3 regions of the Breznakia sp. PFB1-19 genome follow, and region 2 is predicted to be linked to each of the others. Evidence: predicted binding sites of a transcription regulator. Region 2 holds the regulator's gene; each other region holds the start of a gene.
What was found. Region 2 encodes HrcA, which represses chaperone genes, less so after heat shock. Its sites were predicted from a motif close to TTTTAGCACTNNNNNNNNNNNAGTGCTAAAA; they were not measured.
Positions count from the first base shown of each region.

Region 1: the regulator HrcA is predicted to act here: its motif matches at 3,012-3,042, upstream of htpG (molecular chaperone HtpG).
Region 3: the regulator HrcA is predicted to act here: its motif matches at 1,702-1,732, upstream of M2098_RS06340 (glutamine synthetase family protein).

Region 1 is NZ_JARXXJ010000026.1:7,230-12,992, reverse strand. It holds gene M2098_RS10100 (DUF998 domain-containing protein) at 1-983, opposite strand, end outside; gene htpG (molecular chaperone HtpG) at 1,057-2,955, opposite strand; gene M2098_RS10090 (radical SAM protein) at 3,096-3,971, opposite strand; gene M2098_RS10085 (MATE family efflux transporter) at 4,019-5,350, opposite strand; gene M2098_RS10080 (hypothetical protein) at 5,478-5,763, opposite strand, start outside.
Region 2 is NZ_JARXXJ010000014.1:38,856-44,618, reverse strand. It holds gene pgeF (peptidoglycan editing factor PgeF) at 1-667, opposite strand, end outside; gene M2098_RS07840 (serine hydrolase) at 679-1,629, opposite strand; gene hrcA (heat-inducible transcriptional repressor HrcA) at 1,806-2,825, shown strand; gene grpE (nucleotide exchange factor GrpE) at 2,836-3,480, shown strand; gene dnaK (molecular chaperone DnaK) at 3,495-5,300, shown strand; gene dnaJ (molecular chaperone DnaJ) at 5,378-5,763, shown strand, end outside.
Region 3 is NZ_JARXXJ010000010.1:38,447-44,209, forward strand. It holds gene M2098_RS06335 (ANTAR domain-containing protein) at 1-313, opposite strand, end outside; gene M2098_RS06340 (glutamine synthetase family protein) at 330-1,598, opposite strand; gene M2098_RS06345 (glutamine synthetase III) at 2,062-4,161, shown strand; gene M2098_RS06350 (hypothetical protein) at 4,203-4,907, opposite strand; gene M2098_RS06355 (MetQ/NlpA family ABC transporter substrate-binding protein) at 5,028-5,763, opposite strand, start outside.

The DNA.
Region 1 (5,763 bases), on a different contig from region 2:
ACTTTTGGTAATAACCATCTCAGTAAACAAATGAGTAATACAATAAAGACAACTAACAGTCTTGCCACAATATCATGAATGTCACGGAACAGTTGAATTTCATTGTATGGAAACATTCCTACACCACCTAGACATAAAGCTGTTAACGTAAGAAGAACACGTAGTACACTCAAGCGTTTACTTTCAGGAATGGCTTGTTGGAGAATAACAAAGATATAGTCAATTAAAGCTACTAATAACATTGCTGAAAATACGAGTGTTACATTAAATCGCCAACTATTGATTGCTTCAGGTGTTCCTAAATAACTAAAGTTTTCTTTCCACCAATCTTGATCATTGTTGTTGACCATAGACATTACAACTCCACCGACTATCACAAAACTGAGTACTCTTGTAAGTAATGAAGGTGTCATAATAACTGCTAAATAACTCATCGCATATGTAATGATGATATTAAAGACAAAGAACATAAAACTTGCTGTGTACACATCAAAACTTGCACCGCTAAACGTTAGTTCCATTACCTTGAAAAAGCCCATTAAAAACAAAATGAGAATCAATCCAAATGAAATAAGCACTGCTGGAAAATTACGCCAATAGATATATTTACTTGATGTCTCTATTTTTTGTTTTTTCGCTAAAATAAAAAAGAAACTAAAACTGATAATTCCACATAAACTTCCAACCAGCAAAGTTGCACTCGCAATCGATTGTTCGCCAACAAAAGACACTTGATTTGCATCTTTAAACGCATAGTAGAAACCAACAGTCACAAGAACACATATTAATAATACCCATATCATTTGTCTTATCGGTGCACTTTTTTGTTTGTTTTTAGGTGCAATCCGTAGTTTATTTCCTTCAACTAAAACGAAAGCATGTTCACCTTCTTCTACCTCTAAAGATTCCAACACATGTTTTGGAAGCATGACTTCCTCAGTAATTACTGGTTCTTGTTTTTTCTTTTTTCTTAGTAACCCCATACACAATCCTCTTTCTCAAACCATTATAGCACACTCTATAAGTCGAAAAAAAAGCCACGAACGTGGCAATTTCTTACACATTTGCTTTTACAATCAGTCTTGCTATTTTATCAGCATATGCAATTGGATCTTCGATTTTGAAACCTTCCATCAACAATGCTTGATCATATAGAATGCTTGCATAGTCTGCAATTTCATCTTTATTTTTCGCATATACATTTTGCAATGCTTTAAATAGTTCATGGTTTGGATTAATTTCTAGAATCTTTGTTGCTTTCATACCCATTGGATTTCCTTCAGGCATTTGACTCAACACTTTTTCCATTTCAAAAGACATACCTTCAGCTGCACTTAATACAACAGGGTGTGATACCAAACGAGCAGATAGTTTTACTTCTGAAACTTGTTCTTTCAATGCATCTTGTAAAGCTTCAAGTAAGTCTTTGTTTTCTTTACTTTCTTCTTCAAGCTTTTTCTTTTCATCTTCATCAGCTAAATCTAAGTCACCTTGTGCAATGTTCTTGAATGTTTTTTCCTTGAAGTTTTGCATCATTTGTAGTGCAAATTCATCCACATCATCACTCAAATATAAGACTTCATATTCTTTATTTTTAAGTAGTTCAACTTGTGGCATTTTATCAATGCTATCTACGTCATCACCACTGATATAGTAAATTTCTTTTTGATCTTCTTTCATTCGATTTGCATATTCATCTAATGTAACTAGTTTCTTTTCTTTAGATGAATAGAACATCAATAGATCTTGTAGTAATTCTTTGTGTGAACCAAAATCTGCGTATACCCCATATTTGATTTGTGTACCAAATGCACTCCAGAACTCTTCATATTTTTCACGTTCTGTACGAAGCATTTTTAATAGTTCACTTTTAATTTTCTTTTCAATACGTGAAGCAATTGCACGCAATTGACGATCATGTTGCAACATTTCTCTTGAGATATTCAATGATAAATCTTGAGAGTCCACCAATCCTCTAACAAATCTAAAGTGTTCAGGAATCAGTTCACTTGCCTTATCCATAATGAATACACCAGACGAATATAACTGCAATCCTTTTTCATAATCATTTGAATAGTAGTTCATTGGTGGTTTACTTGGAATAAACAACAATGCATCGTAAGAAACCGTTCCTTCCACACTTGTGTGAATGACTTCTAGTGGCTTGTTGTAGTCTTGGAATTTATCCATGTAGAAGTTGTCATATTCTTCTTCACTGATTTCACTTTTACTACGTTTCCAAATTGGAACCATTGAGTTTAGTGTTTTATCTTCAACTACAGTTTCTACTTCATCACTATCTTCTTTTTTCTTTTCCTCTGTTACTTGCATCATAATCGGATAACGAATATAATCAGAGTATTTTTTGATTAATCGTTCAATTGTATATGTTTCTAGATATTCATCGTAGTTTTCATCATCTGTATTTGGTTTTAAGAATAATGTAATTTCTGTACCATATCCATCTTTTCCATAATTGATGATTTCATATCCATCACTGTTTTCACTATACCAACGATATGCATCATCACTACCGTATTGTTTTGAGATAACTTCTACTTTATCTGCAACCATAAATGCTGAATAGAACCCTACCCCAAATTGTCCGATGATATCGATTTCTTCTTCTTTGTCGTGTTCTGCTTTAAAATCAAATGATCCTGATTTTGCAATGGTACCTAAGTTATTTTCCAGTTCTTCTTTACTCATACCAATACCATTATCACGAATCGTTAATGTACGGTTTTCTTTATCTACAGAAAGTTCGATTTTGAAATCTTCTTTCTTCACATCTGATAAGTTTTCTTTTAATGCTTTGTAATACAGTTTATCAATTGCATCAGATGCATTAGAGATAAGTTCACGTAAGAATATTTCTTTATGTGTATAAATAGAGTTAATCATTAAATCCATGAGTCGTTTGGACTCTGCTTTAAACGCCTTCTTTTTTGCCATTTCTATACCTCCTGGCACTCTACCTAAATAAGTGCTAATAGTATTGTAATCATTTTATTTAGCACTGTCAACATTTAAGTGCTAAATTTATGAGAATTCACGAAATGTTCAAAAACAACCCCAGTGTGGGTTGTCAATGTTTAGAATAATGATAATTGTTCGACTTCCGGTGCAACATCAAATTGATTTACAAATCCAAAGACTTCGTGTAGATCATAGAGTATTCCATGTGCTTTACATGTCTGTTTAAAAAGTTGCATCAATTCTTTGTGGTTTGGTGAACGCACTTCATAATTATTTCCATACGTTCGAATGTATCGCTCTTTCATACCAGGAAAATATGCATCGAGTTTTTCATAATAATACTCACGGTTTCCTTCTCGTAAGGTCATTCCCATTTCAAAACAAACGATGCCTTTGACCTTAGCTTTGATACAGTAATCTAAAATTCCAATTAAGTTTTTTTTGGAATCATTAATAAAAGGTAATATAGGTCCTAGCCATACAACAGTGGGAATACCTGCATCACGAAGCGTATACAATGCCTCTACGCGCTCTTTTGTTGTACTCACATTCGGTTCGACGATTTTACAAATTGCTTCATCATAGGTCGTCAGTGTCATTTGTACAACTGCACGTGTTTTCTGATGCAGTTTTTGAAGTAAATCAAGATCACGTAATACTCGATTACTCTTCGTAATCATGGTAAACCCAAACCCATAGTCGTAAGCAAGTTGCATTGCCTTACGAACATACTGAAAATGCATCTCTATAGGAATATATGGATCACTCATTGAACCTGTACCAATCATTCCTTTTTTGCGTTTACTTTTTAGTTTTTGTTCGAGTAATTCTATTCCGTTTTCTTTTACTTCAATATCTTCAAAGTCATGGTCTATATGATAACACTTGCTGCGTGAGTCGCAATAAATACAGCCATGACTACAGCCACGATATAGATTCATTCCATTTCTTGCAGATAAGATTCCTTTTACTTTTACCTTGTGCATATTCATAGTATAGCATTGAATATTACACTATATATAGTCCAAGCTGAAATATTTTATGAGGTTGCGATTACTTTTATCGTTTTCCATTTTCCACGATAAAAACGTATAAACAAGACAATACCACGCAGTGTAATATCTAAAGCATACGCAGACCAAACACCAACCAATCCTAAATTCGCATATACAGCTAGTATATACCCTACACCTAGGCGAATCCCCCAAATACCAACCAAGGTTGCATACATTGGAAACTTTGTGTCTCCAGCCCCTTGTAAGGCATTTGTGATGATTTGAACCAGTGCAGAGAATGGTTGGAAAAAAGCAATAAGTCGCAATACATCAACTACCATATGTTGTACTTCTGCAGTCGATGTAAATAATGCAGCTAATTGTGGTGCAAAAACGTAAAATACAATACCAATGACACTCATACAAACTACAGATATCACATAACTGATATGTGTAAGATGCATTGCCTTTTTTGGATTTCGTTCACCTAATGATGTACCTACTAATGTTGCAACTGCTAGTCCAAATCCCATTGCAGGAATATAGGCATAACTTTCAATTGTACCTGCTACACTATGCGCAACATATGCAGACATTCCAATTGAGATAATCATCCCATTATATAGTAATTGGCCAATTCGCATAATCAGCTTTTCTACACCAGCAGGAATTCCAACATATAAAATCGATGTCAGTATTTTTTTATGCACTTTAAATTCTTTAAATGTAAATGCAATATCTGCATCATGTCTTTTTAATTTGAAAAATAGGAGTCCTACACCAATTGCACGAGCAATCGTTGTAGCTAAACCTAAACCAAATACGCCCATTCCCATTTTAATAAATAGTGCGTTTAACCCAATATTAATCACATTGGAAATACCGGTTGCAAACATTGGTGTTCGTGTATCTTTAATCGAACGAAAGCAACTTGATAATATAAGTTGTAAACACAAAAAAACTGCAGGTACAGTCACAATCAAGAAGTATGGTAGTACATAATCAACCACACTTGCTTCAATCCCTGAAATTCGTAAAATCGGTCGTGCAAACACAAAACAAATAACACCAACTACCAAGCCAAAGACAAGTCCAATATCAATGGATTGTGTAATTGCTTTATTGGTATTTTTATAATCTTTACGACCAAAATATCTTGAGACAATGGTACTTGTCCCAACACTTATCGCAGTAAAAAACGCGATGAAAATATTCATCATCAAATTGGTAACACTTACTCCTGCAATTGCAATATCATTTAATTGACCTGCAAAATAAGTGTCCGCTGTTCCGAGCAATGTTTGTAGGATATTTTCTACAATAATTGGCAATGACAATGTCAAAACACAAAGAATATCCCGTTTTAAAGATTTCATTTCGATCCTCACCCTTTTTCTATTTCTTCCTAATCAAAGCGTATCATGGACCTTTATTTATAGCGACTCAAACAAATGCAATTTTATAGAAGATATAAAAAGGAACACCTGCTGATGTTCCCGTTTTCTATTTCTCTTTCGCCTCTTGGTTTCTTTTCTCATCTAACATAACAAATTCTTCCCAAGGAGTAACATAACTTAACTCTGATGGATCAAAGTCTTTTTTCTCACTGATTACACTATTCATGTATTCTGCGGATTCTAAAATAGGATCTCCTACTTTCTTTGTTTTAAAGAAACTTACATCTTTTCCTTTTTGTAGGAGCATTGCCATTAAGACATGTGCTTTTACTTCTACTTTACCTTCTGTGTATCGATCAATTTCACCTAAGATTTTTTTAATTGTCTCTGTG
Region 2 (5,763 bases):
GTTGAATAATAATGTTTGTATCAGGGATACCAGCATCTCGCAACATTTGATAATTTAAACCACGTACATCTAAATAGTATTTATCATTACCTTTTGGCATGTAATAAGTAGATGTATCAAAATCAAGTTTAAGTACTTCATCAATAACATCTTGTCCAACTTCAAAGTTTGTAAAATCAATTGATGGTCCAATAATTACACGTAATGCATTTGCTTCACAGTTTTCTTCATATAAAAGCGTATGTAACATTTTTTTCGTAATACCTGCAACAGTACCTTTCCATCCAGCATGAATAGCCGCAATGATATGTTGGTCTTGATCGTGAATCAAAATAGGAACACAATCTGCGGTAAAGACACCAATTAAAACATTATGCAAATCTGTATACAAGGCATCACAGTCAGGAATGGCATCTTTTGCACTGTAAGCACCAGCACCGATATCTTCTTTAGTAACTTTATGAATATTTGTACTATGTGTTTGATTTGCAAATGTACATTTTTCTAATTCAAAATCGATTTCCTTCATAAAATCTTTACGGTTTTGAATTACTTCATCTGTAGCATCTGTTGTATGTAAGGCAAGGTTATTGTCTTGTAGTTTACTCGAATCTTTTAAGGTAGTTCCAGCGTACACTTCGCTGACCTGTGAATAATTAATATGCATGATATACTCCTTTATTTGTATTTTTGTTCATGATATGCGCAAAAGACATCGTTTAAATCGGCAATCAACGTTGGTGAATCTACTATACCATCCGTGAATATTGCAATCAAGTATGGTTCCTCTGTATATACGATTCCATAATCATTGACATAACCTGCAAACTCTCCATACTTGTGTGCGATTTCATAATGCTCAGCAGCAGTTCCTGCTTGTAAGAAATATCCTTGGCTGGCAATTTTTAATAAATCAATCAGCTCTTGATATTTATTTTGATGACTATAAAGATACTTTAGTACTTCCATACTGCTTCTAGCAGTAGTTATATTGTTGTTGATTTCCTCAAGTGTGTATTGTTTTGCACCATAGTTAGAAAAAGCTTGATAGGTTTCCAAGACTCCAGTTGTATATAACATAATTAATGAAGCGGAGTTATCACTATTCACAATGGCTTGTCTAATTAAATAGGATAAAGGAATTTGATCATCAATTGTGTAAATTGTAGAAATGCCTTCCTCTGGCATATATGCTTCTTCATAAAAAGGTAGGGCAGTATCCTTTGTATATACACCTTTCTCGATTAAGTCGTAATAGTACATAGCAAGTGGTAGCTTATACGTACTTGCTGCTAGCATTTCTTCATCTTCGTTGACCTGAATGGTCTCATCATCTTTAGGGTCATAATATATATACGACAATTGTTTGTCATCAAAATCATATGCATCAAGAATATATGCGATACTTTCTTGTAAATCACTTTTTGATTCTATGGTTGGTGATTCGTCGCCTTTTGTTGATGTACGAGTCTCTTCTGTAAATTGTGCAAGCATGTCTTCACTGATGTTTTTTAGTGCGATAATTGCAACACAGCCAATAATAATTAAGCAACTTAGAATCATTATCAGTAATAGTTTTCTGCGAATGATTTTCAGCTGTCTACTTGTCTTCCTCTTTCTTTTTTTCATATCTATATTCTACCATTTTTACGTATATGAATACACTCATATCATCTTTACTAATGGGTATACATTGATGAAAATGAAATAATTCAAAAAAATTAGCACTTTATACTTGACAGTGCTAATTTGGTGGTATATAGTATTAGCAGATGCTCGTAAAGAGTGCTAGAAAGGGTGTACATATGCAACTAACAGATCGACAATTATTAATCTTTAAAACGATCGTTGATGAGTTCACAAAGACAGCAGAACCGGTTGGTTCGAAAAATTTAATGAACTTATTAAATATCAAAGTTTCAAGTGCAACTCTTCGTAATGAAATGGCTGCGTTGGAAGAATTTGGATTATTAGAGAAGACGCATACATCAAGTGGACGTGTACCTTCAAGTAAAGGGTATCGATTCTATGTAGAGCATCTTATGGAAAAAGAATTAGATAGTAATGTTGAAAATGCATTAAGTGAAGTATTCCATGAACGTCATTATAGTGTTGAGGAAATCGTAAAGCGAAGTTGTGATATACTTTCGCAAATGACTAACTTAACATCTGTAGTGCTTGGTCCAGAAACAAGTTCACAAAACTTACAACACATTCAAATTTTTCCAATTAATGAAAGAAGTGCAGTATGTGTATTTATTACTGATCAAGGACACACGGAAAATAAGATGTTCCATTTTGATGAAAATGTGAGTTTAAATGATATTCAAACATGTTGCAATATTTTGAATGATCATTTAGCAGGAACACCAATTAATGAATTATCATGTAAACTAGAAGAAATTAGACCACTGTTATCAAGTCAAGTGGTTCGTCATGAAGTATTATTCCAAGCATTTGTTAGCGCATTTGTGAAATTTGCGAGTGATAATGTATATACTTCAGGTGCATCAAATATGCTTTACCAACCAGAATTTGCTGATATTGAAAAACTTCGTGAACTGATGAAGTTCTTAGAGGATAGTAGTGTTTGGCGTCAACTGGGAAGTAGTAATGAAGATATTTCGATTCGTATTGGGAATGATGATAACCAAGTCATTCCATTTGAGAACGTATCTGTTGTCTCAAGTACGATTCGAATTAATGATGAAGAAGAAGGAAAACTTATGGTTGTAGGTCCAACAAGAATGCCATACAACAAAGTTGTTGCATTAATGGAATATATGGCAAAAGCAATCGGAGATTTATATCGTAATGATAGATAGGAGTGGAACGATGAGTGAAGAGTTAAACAAAGAGGAAGCAACTCTTCAAGAAGAAGAAGTTCTTGAGACGGAAGCTAACGAACAAGAAGAAATGTTAGATAACGAAGAAGCAGTAGAAACTCAAGAGCATGAAGAACTTGAAGAAGGCGAAAAGAAAGAAAAGAAAGGTTTCTTTAAGAAAAAGAAATCAAAAGAAGAAGCATTAGAAGAAGAAATTATTGGGTTACGCGAAGAACTTGCAAAAACGCAAAATATGTATTATAAAGCGTATGCAGACACGGAAAACCTAAAGAAACGATTACAAAATGATGCTGACACATTAAGAAAGTATCGCATTCAAAGCTTTGCCCAAGAGATTTTACCAGTTATGGATAATCTTGAAAGGGCAATCGGATTTGAAGCAAAAGATGAAGATGTTAAAAACTATGTGAATGGTATTAACATGGTATATCAACAAATCAAAATTGCTTTAGAAAATGAAGGTGTAAAAGCTATTGAATGTTTAGATAAACCTTTCGATCCAAATATACACCAAGCTTTAGTAACAGAAAAAGCAGAAGGTGCAGAACCTGGAATTGTACTTGAAGAAATTCAAAAAGGTTATATGTTAAAAGATCGCGTAATTCGCGCAAGTTTAGTAAAAGTTAGTGAGTAACAATAGGAGGAACTATGAGTAAAATTATTGGAATTGACTTAGGAACGACAAATTCATGTGTTGCCGTAATGGACGGTAGCGATGTTAAAGTAATTACAAACCCAGAAGGTAATAGAACAACACCTTCAGTAGTAGCATTTAAAGATGGTGAAACAATTGTTGGGGATGCTGCAAAACGTCAAGTAGTTACAAATAAAGACACGATTTCAAGTGTTAAGCGTTTGATGGGAACAAATGAAAAAGAACATGCAAACGGTAAAGATTACACACCACAAGAAGTATCAGCAATGATCCTTCAATACTTAAAAGGATATGCAGAAGACTACCTTGGTGAAAAAGTAACAAAAGCAGTTATTACAGTACCTGCATACTTCAATGATGCACAACGTCAAGCAACGAAAGATGCTGGTAAAATTGCTGGATTAGAAGTTGAACGTATTATCAACGAACCAACAGCAGCAGCACTTGCTTACGGTATCGACAAAACAGATACAGAACAAAAAGTATTAGTATATGACTTAGGAGGAGGTACATTTGACGTATCAATCCTTGAATTGGCTGATGGAACATTCGAAGTATTATCAACTGCTGGGGACAACAAGCTTGGTGGAGATGACTTTGATGATGTGATCGTTAAATGGATGTTAGAAGACTTCAAGAAACAAAATGGAGTTGACTTATCAGGTGACCAACTTGCAATGCAACGTTTAAAAGATGCTGCAGAAAAAGCGAAAAAAGACTTATCAAGTATGGCACAAACACAAATCTTATTACCATACCTTTCAAATGGAGCAAATGGTCCATTGAACTATGAAAATACATTAACAAGAGCAAAATTTGACGATATGACTCGTTCATTAGTTGAAAGAACAATTGGACCAGTTCGTCAAGCATTACAAGATGCTGGTGTTACGAAAAACGATATTCACCAAGTATTACTTGTTGGTGGATCAACTCGTATCTTAGCTGTTCAAGAAGCAGTTAAAAAAGAATTAGGAAAAGAACCAAACCGTTCAGTAAACCCTGATGAAGTAGTAGCAATGGGTGCTGCTATCCAAGGTGGAGTTATTACTGGAGATGTTAAAGATGTATTATTACTAGATGTTACACCATTAAGTCTTGGTATCGAAACAATGGGTGGAGTTATGACTGTTCTTATCGAACGTAATACAACAATCCCAACTAGTAAATCACAAGTTTTCTCAACAGCTGCAGATAACCAACCTGCTGTAGATATTCACGTACTACAAGGGGAACGTCCAATGGCTGCTGATAACAAAACATTAGGAATGTTCAAACTTGATGGAATTGCACCAGCTCGTCGTGGAGTACCTCAAATTGAAGTTAAATTCGATATTGACGTAAACGGTATTGTTAACGTATCAGCAACTGACAAGGGAACTGGAAAAGAACAAAGTATTGTTATCCAAAACTCTACAGGTTTATCAGACGATGAAATCGAAAAAATGGTAAAAGAAGCTGAAGCAAACAAAGAAGCTGATGAAAAACGTAAAGAAGAAGTAGAACTTAGAAATAAAGCAGAAGCATTCATTAACCAAATCGACCAATCAATGGAAGAAGCTGGAGATAAAATGGATGCTAACCAAAAAGAAGAAACTCAAAAATTGCGTGACGAACTTCAAAAAGCATTAGATGAAAATGACATGGATAAAGTACGTACACAACTTGATGCATTAGAAAAAGCAGCACAAGCTGCAAGTGCTTCAATGTACCAACAACCAGGTGAACAAGGACAACCTCAACCAGAATCAAACCCTGATGATGATGTTGTAGATGCTGAATTCGAAGAAAAAAACTAAAAATGTAAAAGAAGTTCTAGGCAACTAGAACTTCTCTTGTGTATAATACATAGGGAATATAAAGTAGGAGGTTTGTGATGGCAAATAAAAGAGATTATTATGAGGTGTTAGGCCTAGACAAAGGTGCAAGTGACGCTGATATCAAAAAAGCATATCGTAAGTTAGCAAAAAAATACCATCCAGACGTTAATAAAGCTGCAGACGCTGAAGATAAATTTAAAGAAGTAAATGAAGCATATGAAGTATTAAGCGATAAACAAAAGAAAGCCACATACGATCAATTTGGGCATGCCGGTATGGATGGTGCACAAGGGTTTGGAGGACAAGGATTCTCTGATTTCGGTGGTTTTGAAGATATATTTGGTTCATTCTTTGGTGGCGGATTCTCTGGAAGTTCTAGAAGAAGAAATGGTCCACAAAAAGGACAAGACCGCTTTATGCAAATGCGTGTGGATTTCATGGA
Region 3 (5,763 bases), on a different contig from region 2:
TCAACGGTTTTCCAATAACCATAACACCATGTCTTGTTAGTTTTCCACTCAGTTCATCAACCAGTTCATTTTTCACCAGAAAAAGGACACCACTTGTAGAGTTTTCTGTAATTTGTAATGTCAATTCATGTCCAAATTCATCTGATAATGGAGCATTGATCAACACCATATCAAATGCTTGTTTTGCAAGAACCACTCTTGCTTCTGCTGCACTTTTTACACATTCTATTTTCTTTAAATCGATACTTGATAAAAGTTTCGTCAGTGCATCTAAACTTTTATCCAAACTCGATACAATTAAACAACTTGGCATACTGTATCCACTCCTACTAAATCAGGCGGAAGTACGGATCCAAGGCAAAAGAAGCTTCTTTATCAAATTGTTCTACTTCTTCTTTTTTGGCACGAATAAATGTCTCAAGTGTTTTCTCATTTAAATACGTTTTAATAAACTCTGATGTCTCTAGTTTCTTAATTGCTTCTTTTAAACTACCTGGTAGCATTCTTGGGCTTTTCGTATTTTCATGAAGTTCTTCATGATTTTTCATTCCTTCGACTCCAGCAAACAACAATAAGGCAAAACTGATATATGGATTGCATGCTGCATCAGGTGAACGTAGTGTAATGAATGAATATTCATCATTTTTCTCACTAACACGAATTAATTCACTTTCATTTTCTTTTGACCACGTTATATATTTTGGTGCTTTTTCACGTCCTAGACGTTCATATGAATTATGTATTGGATTTAAAAACGCACTCATATCATCAATTCGATTTAATATTCCAGCGATGAAACTTCTTTGTTCTTGAATATTAACTTCAAATTCATCATCAAAAATATTACGATCATTTTTACTTAAAATCACTTTAATACGAAGTCCACTACCAGCCTCATTTGCCATTGGGCGTGGCATAAAACTTGCATACAAATCATTTACCAACGCAATGCTTTTTACCGCATTTTTAAAGGTGATAAAATTGTCAGCACTAGGTAGTGCATGGTCTTTTTGAAACATAATAACATTTTGTCCAGGACCTTTTTCATGATAGGAAAGAGTTGTTTTTACCCCCATTTCACCAAGAGCCAAACATACATCACGACGAATGTTTTCACACTTATCAAGTGGTGTAACATCTAAATACGATGCATCATCGACTGGAAGATTTGTCGGTTTCCCATCTTCATCATTTTTAAAAACATAAAACTCACTTTCAATTCCAATTCGTGGTGTATATCCATAGGCTTCACAAGCTTCCATCGCTTGCTTTAAAATATAACGACCATCACCTTCAAATGGACGGTGATCCACATGACGAATATCACAAAAAAAACGAACAACTTTCTCATGATTGCTGCGCCAAGGCAGTACTGTCATGGTTTCCAAATCTGGAAACAAGAGTAAATCCGTTTTTTTGAAGTTCATAAAACCGTTAACTATAGAAGCATCCAAGTTAACTCCAAATGTTGTTGCATCTTCGAAGTCTTCTGCATTAATTGAGAGATTTTTGAGGGTTCCAAAAATGTCGCAAAAAGCGAGTCGCACAAATTTCACATGATGCTGTTTAATGTATTGCAAAATATCTTGTAGCTCCATAGTCACACTCCTTCTTCAAAATCTATTTTATGATTATAGTTTACAACTAAATCCCTGTCAATAAAAGATTTCATACTTGTAACTCTTTCTATTCATATCACACTTTTTACATTATGCAAAATAGATTACTAAAAATTGTATGTAATTTACATATACTTTACATATAGCACTTCTATCAAGGAATCCTGTAGGGTTAACTCTTTTATGTGTATGTGCTACACTTGTCTTAGAAACACAATCATAAGCGTAAAGGAAAGGAGTTTATCATGTACAAATTTATCTATGATGTTATTCAATTGATGTTATTACTTTACATTGCAATCAAAGTAAGTGATATTGGTAAAAAAGATTCAAATTAACCTTGACTTATACGTAATTATTGATTAAACTCATGGTAACAGCAAGGGTGCTGTAGATATATTTTTGTCTACGGCACCCTTTTTGTTTATTCAGGAGGAGAACTATGAGAACTAACGTTACTGAGATTTTCGGATCGAAGGTTTTCGACGATCGTTGTATGAAGGCAAAACTGCCTAAAGACATTTACAAGAAATATAAAGCAACGATTGAAGAAGGAAAACCGCTTGATCCAGAATGTGCGAGTACGATTGCAACTGCCATGAAAGACTGGGCAATTGAAAATGGTGCAACGCATTACACACACTGGTTCCAACCAATGACAGGAATTACAGCAGAAAAACACGATGCATTCATTACCCCTAGTGGAGATGGTAGTATCATTATGGAATTTTCTGGTAAGGAATTAATCAAAGGTGAACCAGATGCTTCAAGTTTCCCAAATGGTGGACTACGTGATACATATGAAGCTCGTGGATACACGGGTTGGGATCCAACCTCATGTGTGTTTATCAAAGAAGGAATTCTTTGTATTCCGAGTGTATTCATGTCATACAATGGAGAATCACTTGATAAGAAAACACCATTACTGAAATCACAAGAATTACTAAATCGTCAAGCGTTACGTATTCTTAAACTTTTTGGCAAAACCGATGTAAAACGAGTGAATACAACTGTTGGTGCTGAACAAGAATACTTCCTTATTGATAAAAATCTATGGGATAAACGCAAAGATTTAATTTATACAGGACGCACCCTATATGGAGCTCGTCCCCCAAAAACACAAGAACTTGATGACCATTACTTTGGTGTATTAAAACCAAAAGTTGCTCGTTTTATGGATGACTTAAACGTTGAATTATGGAAACTTGGGGTTCTTGCCAAAACGCAACACAACGAAGTTGCTCCTGCGCAACATGAGCTTGCACCAATCTTCACACTTACTAATGTTGCTACAGACCAAAACCAACTAACAATGGAAATTATGAAGAAAGTGGCACTTCGTCATGGACTTGTTTGTCTACTTCATGAGAAACCATTCGCAGGTATTAACGGTTCAGGAAAACACAATAACTGGTCAATGGCTACTGACCAAGGTGAAAACTTATTAGAACCAGGTGCAACACCTGAAGAAAACGCACAATTTTTATTGGTTCTTGCAGCTTTAGTTAAAGCGGTTGATGAAAACCAAGATTTATTGCGAATCTCAGTTGCAAGTGCTGGAAACGATCACCGTTTAGGGGCACAAGAAGCACCTCCTGCAATTATCTCTATTTTCACAGGTACAGATTTAGAAGCCATCATTGAATGTATCATTGAAGATAAACCTCAATGTAACCACAGTGCTGGAAAGATTGAAATTGGTGTTGACTCACTACCAGAATTTAAAAAAGACAATACGGATCGTAACCGTACTTCCCCTTTTGCCTTTACAGGGAATAAATTCGAGTTCCGTATGCTTGGTTCTCAACTATCTATTTCTTGTCCAAACATCATGTTAAATACGATTGTTGCACAAGCATTTAAAGAATTTGCTGACCGCTTAGAAGCATCTAGTGATCTTCAAAAAGATTTACATGATTTAATCAAAGAAACATTCACAAAACACAAACGCATCATCTTTAATGGAAATGGATATGATGATAGTTGGGTAGTTGAAGCACAAAATCGTGGTTTACTAAACTTGCGTACTACATATGAAGCACTTCCTCACTATATGGATGCTAAAAATGTAGAACTCTTTACTTCAAATCATATCTATACTGTCAATGAAATGAAAGCTCGTATGGATGTATTAATTGAGGAATACTCAAAAGCAATCAATATTGAAGCAGAAACAATGGTAAATATGGCAAAGAAAAACATTATCCCTTCCGTCTTAAAATACATTAAGGACTTAAGTGAAACTGTCGCTGTAAAAAAATCAATTGTTGCTGATTTAGATTGCATTACTGAAGAAGCTATGATTAAAAAACTAAACAAGTTAATCCATGAAGTATACACAAAAACCGAGTTATTAGCAGATGATATTGTTGCCGCAAACGGCATTAGCGATAACATTAAAAATGCGACATACTATGGTGAAAGTGTATTAGCAAAAATGGTAGACTTACGTGCAGTGGTCGATGAAATTGAACAAAACTGTTCAAAAGAATACTGGCCATTCCCATCCTATGGAGATTTACTATACTCAGTAGCAGATTAATCTTAAATATATAAAAAAGTCTCGCTTTATTGCGAGGCTTTTTATATGTCTACACTGACTGTTCGTTTAAACACTAAATTATACTCATTATAATTAAAACTCAAGGAGAACACATATGTTCCTGAATTCACTTGAGACAGATCAAATGTATAATAATCTTTTTGCTGTTGGTAATCACCTTCAACTTTTACAGTTTCACTTTTCACATACTCAAATGGAATAACTCCCTTTTGATTTAGTGTATAAGAAACCATTGGTGTGCGTGGCTTTTGATCTTTTTGCACATAATATGTTGTTTCCATATATAAAGTAGTTCCTTCAAGACGATGTTCCTCCTTGAAATTCAATACCTCATCGATATAACGATACAAACGTTTTTCTAGTACTTTCCCATTTCCTAACGTTACTTTTAAATTAAACTCATTATTTCCTGTTTTAATTCCACTTTGAAATAATGGAGTTGAGTAAACTGCTTGGCTAGTGACATCTTTTAATAAGGTTGTATCATGAAAAATCTCAATCTTTGAAATTGTTTCAACACCTTGATTTATTTCCCAATGAAACGTTAAGTCATTTGCAGAAGTCAACTTTAGCGAGAAATTAGAAATGCTTGTAGTTTTCTCACTATCATTTCCTGCAACAACCGTGTTTGGGGTGTTACTTGGCTGAACAAACTCATAAGTCAATATTGCAATCAATAGCAAAAGCACTGATGCAAGTGCAACAAAAATTTTATTTCGTTTCACAAACTCCATAGACCTCACGCTCCTTGCATTGATTATACCATACAAATAAGAAATGCTTGTCTATTATTGATTCATGCACATAAGAAAACCCAACAGATATTCTCTATTGGGTCAAAATAATTAATCAAAAGCTGGAATAACTAAATCACCAAATGTTTCTTCAATGAATGTTTTAACTTTTTCTGTTTGTAACGCTTTAATTAAGGCTTTTGTTTTTGCACTGTCTTCGTTTCCTTTTTTAACAGCAAGGATGTTTGCATATTTTAATGCACCTTTTGAATCTTTTGTTTCAGCAACAATTAGTTTATCTTCTACTTTATTTGTAAGTGCATAGTTTCCATTAATTACAGCGTAATCAACATCTGGCAGTGTTGCTGGAATTCCAGCTGCTTCCACTTCTTTAATTTCTACATTTTTTGGATTCTCAACAATATCTACAACTGTTGATTTTAAGTTGTTGCTATCTTTGATTTTGATAATTCCTTTTTCTTGTAATAATAGTAATGCACGGTATTCATTTGATGGATCATTTGGAATGGTAATAACTGCACCTTCTTTTACATCTGCAACTGAAAAATCAGAGTTAGTTTTTTCATTATCTTTTGCATAAATTCCTAAAGGTTCAATGTGAATATTTGCTACAGCTACTAAATCTGTTCCATTATCTTCATTAAAACTGATTAAGTATGGTTCGTGTTGGAAGAAGTTTGCATCGATTTCTCCATCATCCACAACTGTATTTGGTAAAATGTAATCATCAAATACTTTTACTTCTAATTCATATCCCGCTTCTTTTAAATCTTCTTTTACTTCTTCTAAAATCTCAGCATGTGGTGTCGCACTTGCTGCAACCGTA